DNA from 2 places in the Streptomyces sp. NBC_01092 genome. Region 2 is predicted to be linked to the other one. Evidence: riboswitches for the same ligand, from Rfam matches in the RefSeq annotation. Region 2 holds a riboswitch; the other holds the start of a gene.
What was found. Region 2 has a riboswitch for cyclic di-AMP ahead of OG254_RS07670 (C40 family peptidase). Riboswitches for the same ligand answer to the same signal wherever they lie in the genome.
Positions count from the first base shown of each region.

Region 1: it holds a riboswitch for cyclic di-AMP, as region 2 does, so the genes downstream of both, OG254_RS23465 (M23 family metallopeptidase) here and OG254_RS07670 (C40 family peptidase) in region 2, are expected to answer to the same signal.

Region 1 is NZ_CP108659.1:5,204,002-5,208,202, reverse strand. Features, by position in the region: gene OG254_RS23480 (dihydrofolate reductase family protein) at 1-571, shown strand, start outside; tRNA gene OG254_RS23475 (tRNA-Met) at 704-777, shown strand; gene OG254_RS23470 (PP2C family protein-serine/threonine phosphatase) at 879-1,964, shown strand; cyclic di-AMP (ydaO/yuaA leader) riboswitch at 2,198-2,355, shown strand; gene OG254_RS23465 (M23 family metallopeptidase) at 2,367-3,395, shown strand; gene OG254_RS23460 (PrsW family intramembrane metalloprotease) at 3,527-4,201, opposite strand, start outside.
Region 2 is NZ_CP108659.1:1,760,017-1,764,217, forward strand. Features, by position in the region: gene OG254_RS07660 (ATP-dependent Clp protease proteolytic subunit) at 70-705, shown strand; gene OG254_RS07665 (hypothetical protein) at 713-1,021, shown strand; cyclic di-AMP (ydaO/yuaA leader) riboswitch at 1,364-1,573, shown strand; gene OG254_RS07670 (C40 family peptidase) at 1,577-2,050, shown strand; gene OG254_RS07675 (LysE family translocator) at 2,104-2,718, opposite strand; gene OG254_RS07680 (LysR family transcriptional regulator) at 2,822-3,748, shown strand; gene OG254_RS07685 (ATP-binding protein) at 3,753-4,201, opposite strand, start outside.

The DNA of each region.
Region 1 (4,201 bases), 3.4 Mb from region 2:
GCGGCTGTTCGGGCCGGGCGGCTACCAGGGCGGGCGGCTGCGCCTGCTGGAGTCGCGCCGTATCGAGGACGTCGTGCTGATGCGCTACGCGCCGACGGCGCCCGGCACCGGCACCCTCCCCGCTGCCGCGGACCGGCACTGGATGGCGCTGGCGTGCGAGCTGGCCGCGCAGTGCCCGCCGTCGGAGACGGCCTTCAGCGTCGGCGCGGTGGTCGTGGCGGCCGACGGGACCGAGCTGGCGCGCGGGCACTCCCGGGAGGGCGGCGACCTCGTGGTGCACGCCGAGGAGGCGGCACTGGCGAAGATCGCGACCGGGGATCCGCGGCTCGCGTCCGCGACGGTGTACAGCAGCCTGGAGCCGTGCACGCACCGCTCGTCCCGGCCCCTGCCCTGCGCGCGGCTGATCCTTGCGGCGGGGGTCCGCCGGGTGGTGACGGCCTGGCGCGAGCCGGACACCTTCGTGGCGGGGGCCGACGGGAGCGGGATGCTCGCGGCGCAGGGCGTGGATGTCCTGGTCCTGCCGGAGTACGAGGAGCGGGCCAAGGCGCCCAATGCACACCTGCTGCCCTGAGGCGCCTAGGTGCCGCCCGGGTGCCTGGACGTGACCTGGGTCGCACGAGCGCCCGAAAAGTCCTGTTCAGGGCGGTTCCCTGGAAACGTGTGTGCTTCGGGCCTCGCGGATGGCGTACTATTGAGTCAACGACGCGGGGTGGAGCAGCTCGGTAGCTCGCTGGGCTCATAACCCAGAGGTCGCAGGTTCAAATCCTGTCCCCGCTACTGAAGACTCAGGGCCGGAACTCATCAGTTCCGGCCCTGAGTGTTTTCCCGGTCGGCTCCCAGCGCTCGCTCCCCGCCCCCGCTTCGGCAACCCTGGTCAGGTGGAGCAACGGCGGATCTCCTACGCACGCCGGTTCGTCCGGCTGCTCCCCGCCCTGCTGATCGCGGCCGGAGCGGTGTACGACCACGCCACGCCCACGGACGTCACCGGCGCCCCCTTCTTCACCGCCGCGCCCCTGGTCGCCGCCCCTCTTTACTCGCAGCGCGGCACGGTGATCACGGGCGCCGTGGCCGTCGCCGTACTGCTCGTGATGCGCGGCCTGGGTGGCGGCCTCTCGCGCGCGGAGGTGATCACCGAGGTGGTCACCGTCGTGGTCGTCTCCGTGCTCGCCGTCCTCATCAACCTCCTCGTGCGCCGCAGCGACGAGCGCCTCGCGTCCGTCCGCGAGATCGCCGAGGCCGCCCAGCGCGCCGTGCTGCCCGAACCCGCCGAGCGGATCGGCGGGTTCCGGATCGCCGCGCGTTACGAGGCGGCCCAGGAGGGCGCCTCCATCGGCGGGGACCTGTACGCGGTGCAGGACAGCCCGCACGGCGTCCGGCTGGTCGTGGGGGACGTGCGCGGCAAGGGCATGGGAGCGGTCGGGGCGGTCGCCGTCGTGATCGGGGCCTTCCGGGAGGCCGCGGAGCAGGAGGCCACGCTGGAGGCGGTCGCCCAGCGACTGGAGCGGGCGCTCGCGCGCGAGCGCACCCGGCGGGACGGGGACGAGTCCCGCGAGGGCTTCACCACCGTCGTGCTCGCCGAGCTGCCCCACGGCGGCGGGATCGTCCGCCTCGTCAACCGCGGGCATCCGACGCCCCTGCTGCTGTACGCCGACGGCACCGTACGCCCGCTGCCCGCCACCGAGCCCGCCCTGCCGCTCGGCATGGACGAGCTCGGCACCTGGCCCGACCGGGCCGACGAGGCAGGCTTCCCACGCGGGGCCACGCTGCTGCTGTACACCGACGGGCTCTCCGAGGCGCGGGACGGCGGCGGGCGGTTCTACGAGCCCGAGACGGGCCTCGCGGGGCGCGCCAACGCGCTGCGCGACCCGGGCGAGCTGCTCGGTGTGCTTTCGGTGGAGGTCCGCCGGCACTCCGGAGGAGGAATGGCGGACGACATGGCCCTCATGGCCGTACGGCGACCTTGATCGTCATCACCCGGGGTGATCGAGTGACCGCCCTCCGCATAACAACTGACACACCGTCAATACCTATGTGGCTGCTGAACCTTGGCCAACTCGCCCGTTTTGGGCCGGTCATGACCCGTAAGTCCAGGCGAAAATCGTTAATGATCAAGAGGAACAGCTTGGAATCCGCACCCCGCGTCTATTAACGTTCGATAACGCAGCGCGGTCGTCCCAGCCGTCACAAGAGTCGGCTCCGTGCGCACGCGCCGAATCCCGCAAGGGAACCGGGGAACCACCACCTTGGGGTGAATCGCACGGATTCCACCGTGGAAGCACGGTTGGTATACGCGCGTAGGAGACCTTCCTGCTCCGAACCCGTCAGCTAACCCGGTAGGCGAGAAGGAAGGAAAGGAGTACGCCCACGTGGCGTCCAACCGGCCTGCCCCGCAAGCCCCGTTCGTGCCGAGTCAGCGCAACACCGACACCTTCGGCTACGACAGCTACCGCACCGACGAGGGCCCGTACGAGGAGTGGAACCCGACCTCGGAGTCCCTTCGTCCCGTCCGTGGCAGGCACCGCGTCTCCAAGCAGCGTGGCGGGGGACTCGCCCGCAGCTCCACCGTTCTCGGCGTAGGCGTCATAGCCGCCGTCGGCGCGGGCGGCATGGCCAGCGCGAACAGCGGCAAGCCGCCGGTCGCCATCACCATGCCCGACCTGCCCCTGATCTCCGACGACTCCTCCGACGAGCCCGCCGAGGACACGGCCACCGCGCTCAGCACCATGGGCGAGACCGTCGAGGAGACCCCGCAGGGCACCTCCGACGCCGGTGAGGCGCTGCGCAGCCGGATCATCGCGCAGGCCGAGCTCCAGCAGGACCAGATCGACAGCAAGGCCGCCGCGGCCGCCGTCGCCGCCGCCGAGAAGGAGGCCACCGCAGCGGCCGCCAAGGCGGAGAAGGAGGCCGAGGCCAAGGCCGCCGCCGCGAAGGCAGCCGCCGAGGAGGAGGCCCGCAAGAAGGCCGAGGCCGAGCGCCTCGCCGAGCTGGCCAAGCAGTACACGCTGCCGACCTCCTCGTACACGATCACCTCGACGTTCGGTCAGGCCGGCGCCTACTGGTCCTCCGGGTACCACACGGGCCTCGACTTCGCCGCCCCCACCGGGACGCTGATCAAGGCGATCCACTCCGGCACGGTCACCTTCGCCGGCTGGGACGGCTCGTACGGCTACAAGACGGAGATCACCCTCGATGACGGCACCGAGCTCTGGTTCGCGCACCAGTCCTCGATCAGCGTCAGCGTGGGCCAGAAGGTCAACACGGGCGACGTGATCGGCCGCGTGGGCGCGACGGGCAACGTGACCGGCGCCCACCTGCACCTCGAGGTGCACCCCGGTGGCAGCACGAACGGCATCGACCCGATGGCGTGGCTCCAGGGCAAGGGGCTCACCCCCTGAGGCACCCCTCGACGGGTATCCACTTCTGATCCCCGGCGGTCCTGGCGACGACCCCCCGACGCCAGGGCCGCCGGTTCGGTGTGTGGCTCGATCGCTCTTCCCGGGGACGCCCTTCGCGCGCCCCGGCCCGGTCAGGTCCGATACGGGTTGTACGCGGGGTACGGCGCCGTCTGTCCGTACGCGGGCCCGTACGAGGGCGCGTTGACCTGGCCGTACGACTGCCAGTGGACCGGCATCGGGAGCGGCGCCGGGTGGCCGTAGCCATGGCCGTACCCGTGCTCGTGCCGCGGCCCGGCCTGTGCGGCGGCCGCGTGTTCCAGGGCCGGGCGGGCGAACTCCCGGCGGTGCCACAGCTCGTGCAGCAACTCCTGTTCCCGTACGACGAAGTCCGCGCCGGCCCGTCCGCGGCGCCCCCGGTGCCGTAGGAACGCCAGCGACGTGGCGTAGGCCTCGTACTGCGCCACCGCCCGCGCCGCCGGCCGCCCGCCCCGGTGTCGCGCGTACTGCCGGGCCACCCGCCGGTCCCGCATCGAGCCCAGCACGAACGGCTCGCTCGGCGACAGCCACCCGGCGACGACGTAGGCGGGCAGCTCCTCGCGCACCGTCCGCAGCTCGCGCTGCCGGGTCCAGATCACCAGCCAGGTCAGCAGGCCGAACGCGGGCACCATGAAGGCCGCGTACACGGCGAAGAAGCCGTACTCGCCGAAGGTCGAGGAGCCGTTCCACATCGCGTGCATGCCCATGGCGAGCAAGAGCCCGAGGAACGGGAGCAGGACGCGGCGCACGTGCTGGCGCTCGCCCGACAG
Region 2 (4,201 bases):
GCTCCCCACATTACGTCATGTACGTCCTGTACATTTTTTCCAGGCACCCCGGCAAGGGAGGCGCGAGCCATGACCCGACCGTCCGCCCGCTACGTACTGCCCGAGTTCACCGAACGCACGAGTTCAGGCGTCAGGACGCAGGATCCGTACTCGAAGCTGATGGAGGAGCGGATCGTCTTTCTCGGCACGCCGATCGACGACACGTCGGCGAACGACGTGATGGCCCAGTTCATGTACCTGGAGCACAAGGACCCCGACCAGGACATCTCGCTGTACATCAATTCGCCCGGCGGCTCGTTCAGTGCGATGTCGGCGATCTACGACACGATGCAGTTCGTCGCCTGTGACGTGGAGACGATCTGCCTGGGCCAGGCTGCCTCGGCCGGCGCCGTGCTGCTGGCGGCGGGCACCCCGGGCAAGCGGTTCGCGCTGCCGGGGGCCCGGGTGGTGATCCATCAGCCGGCGCTGCCCGAGCCGGTCGAGGGGCAGGCGAGCGATCTGGCGATCCAGGCGGACGAACTGACGCGGGTTCGCACCCGCCTGGAGGAGATGCTCGCCCGGCACACCGGGCGCGCTCGCGAGCAAGTGGCCGCCGACATCGAGCGGGACAAGATCCTGAACGCCCAAGAGGCGCTGGAATACGGGCTGGTGGACCGGATCGTCCCGAGCCGCAAGGCCACGCTCGCTCCGCCGACGGGACGGTGACCGGCCGGTGCTTCCACCCGAGTTGCCTCCGCTGCCCGCACTGACCCGTGCGGAGGGCGAGTTGATCGACCGTTATCTCGACGTGGTGGACCTGCTCGGCCGGATCAACCCGGCGCAGGAAGGCGATACCTATCGAGGACTGCGTGCCGCGCAGGCGCTCGTGAGCAGAGCGGCCGAGCTACGGGACGCGCTGGCGCTGATGCACCAGCGGGGCGAGACGGAGCTGCACGCTCACACGCTGGCGCGTGCGTTGCGCGTGCTGGACGGAGAGCGCCGCACGGCTCGTGTCACGGTGCCCCCGCGCTCCGACAGTTGACGACGCGTACGACCCGGATTCCGGACGCCCCGACCCACTGACGAGGCGTCCGGAGCTGAGCCGAAACGGACCAAACGGCGTACCCCCGTTCGGCGTAGCCAGTTCTACTTTTGTACGCCCGTCAGGGTTGCGCAACGGACATGACCCCCAGGCGGAATCAGGCACTCCATCCCTGGTCCGGGACTCCTCGACCCCCTGGACACCCCCTCGAACACGGCGGTACCCACCCGAACGGGTGAGTGGTGAGTAACACCACAAACCCCCGATTCCGTTGGGTATTTCGTTCATTCGTGCGTCAAGATCCCTGACTGACGACAAGCCCCCGCCGCAGCGGCGGGGCGGTCCGGGCGGACGCCGAGTCCTGCCGCCTCCCGGATGACCGGTCGACGGAGTGGATCGGCAGGAGTGGAGGACCCGAGCAAGACGGGTCGCCGGAGCGGACGTTCGTTCGATCCGAGCAACCCTTGGGGTGAAGCCGCGGCAACGCGGCCGGGCAACTTCGCCAGCCCGAATCCGACAGGTCATCCTTCACAGGCGGCTGACGAAGGGTTGCGCATGACTGCGCTCAATCGTGTCCCGTCGCTCATGGTCCGCGCCGGTACGGCCTCGGCCATGACCCTCGCCGCTGTGGGCGGCTCGATCGTGGCGCCCGGCCTCGCCTCGGAGGCGGAGGCCGCCACGCCGGCGTCGAAGGCACTTCAGATCGCGGCCTCGAAGAAGGGCTCCCCGTACAGGTGGGGCGCCACGGGGCCGAACCGGTTCGACTGCTCCGGGCTCACGCTGTACTCGTACAAGAAGGCGGGCAAGAAGCTGCCCCGCACGGCGGCCCAGCAGTACAACAAGACGCGCCACATCTCCGCCAAGAACCGCAAGGCCGGGGACCTGGTGTTCTTCCACTCGGGGTCGTACGTCTACCACGTCGGCATCTACGCCGGGAAGGGAAAGCTCTGGCACTCCCCGAAGACCGGGGACGTCGTGAAGCTCCAGAAGATCTGGACGAGGAGCGTCTGGTACGGCCGGGTCAAGTGACCTTCCCGGGGGCGGTGGCGGCGGCCTGACCCGCCGTCACCGTTCCCGGGGCCTCAGACGGCCATCAGCGGCCCCGCGAGGAGAGCCGCGCCGAAGGCCGTCAGCGCCGCGCCGGTGGCGAGCGTGACCGCACGAGCGGCCCGCGGCCGGCGCAGCCACCTGCCGAGCCGGTCCACCAGCAGGGCGACCACCTGGAACCACACCAGCGCGATCGCCAGCACGATCAGGGCGAGCAGCAGCGTCCTGGGCATCGCGGGAGAGCCCGCGGGCACGAACTGAGGCAGCACGCTGAGGAACGTGAGGGACGCCTTCGGGTTGAGGGCGTTGGTCACGAAGCCCTGCCGCAGCGGCCGCGCGGTGGACTCCTCCCGCGTGTCCACCACTTCGGTGTGCCGCTGCCGCAGCGTCTGGATGCCCAGGTACAACACGTAGACGCCGCCCACCACTTGGAGCGCGCCGAACAGCGCCGGTACGGCGGCCAGGACCGCGGCGACGCCCACCACCGCCAGCGTCACATGCACCAGCAGCCCCGCCCCGATCCCGAGCGCGCAGGCGGAGCCGGCCCGGCGCGAGACGAGGGCGTTGCGTACGACGACGGTGAAGTCGGCCCCGGGTATGGCGACGAGGCCGGCGGAGACCCCGGTGAAGGCGATGAGCTGAGCGTCCATGCCACCCAGCGTGCCGCGCGGAAGCCTTCAGCAGGTATGTCGAATATCCTGGGAAGCCATAAAGCATTGCTTAAGGCTGAGGTTCAGACAGACAGGGGCCCGCATGTTCGACCCGATCCGGCTCGCCGCCCTGGTGGCGGTCGCTGAGGCGGGTTCGATCACCCGGGCCGCCGAGCGGCTCGGCTACACCACGCCCGCGCTCTCCCAGCAGCTGGCCAAGCTGGAGCGCGAGGCGGGCACGGCCCTGCTGGTACGGCACCACCGCGGGGCGCGGCTCACGGGTGCGGGCGAGCTGCTGGTGGCCCGGGCGCGGCGGGTGCTCGACGAGCTCGACCGGGCCCGGCACGAGCTGGCCCTGCTGACCGGCCTGTCCGGCGGCACGCTGCGGCTCGGCACCTTCCAGACGGCCGGCATCCATCTGCTGCCGCCGGCCCTCAGCGCGTTCCGCCGGGCGCATCCGGACGTGGAGCTGACGGTCGCCGACTACGAGCCGTCGGCCGGGGTCGCCGCGGTGGCGGCGGGCGAGGTCGACCTGGCGCTGACCCACACCTACGAGCCGGGGGAACCGACCGCGCTGCCCGCCTCCGTCGGCATCGAGGCGATCCTCGTCGAGGAGCTCGTCCTGGTGTCTGCTCCGGGCCACGTCCTCACGAGCGGCGCCGCACGGCTGCCGCTGGCCGAGCTCGCCGGGCAGCCCCTGATCAGCATGGCGCCGGACGCTCCGGCCCGGCGGGGTGTGGAGGCGGCGCTGGCCAGGGCGGGGGCCACGCCGTCAGTGCTGGTGCCGACGCCTGGCTATCTCCTGGTGTGCGCGCTGGCCAGTGCGGGGCTGGGGGTCGCGGTCGTACCGGAGATGGTGGCGCGCACGTCGGTCACACCGGTCGGGGTGCGCGCGCTGGAAGGCGGGCAGTTGCGCCGTACGGTCTCGGTCGCCCATCGCGTCGACGAGGCGGCTCCCGCCGCGGACGCCTTCCGGGCCCTGCTGCGCGGCACCTTCGGCCGCTCGTCGGGACAGCCGCAGCAGGCCTGAGGGGCTACGGCTCCTGCGGGGCGGCGGCGGCGACCGGAGCGGCAGGCACGGTCCACGGCAGTTCGATGGAGACGGTCTTGCCGCCCTCGCGGGTCGGGCGCACTCTCAGCTTGCCGCCGCACTCCGCGGTCAGCCAGCGGATGATGACCATCCCGCGTCCATTGTCCTGCTGCACGGCGGCCGGGAGGCGTTTGGGGAAGCGGGGGTGGCTGTCGGTGACGCCGATGCGCAGGTGTTCGTCACGGTCGAGCACGAGGTCCACCGTGAAGGTGGGTGACTGGCCCAGGGTGTGCTGTACGGCGTTGGTGGTGAGTTCGGAGACGATCAGGCGGATGGTGTCGGCGATTTCCGTGTCGGGCGGCAGTCCCCACTCGGCGAGGGTGGTGAGCACATAGGCCCGGGCCGCGCAGACCGAAGCGGGATCGCTCGGCAGAGTGACGGATGCTTCCAGAT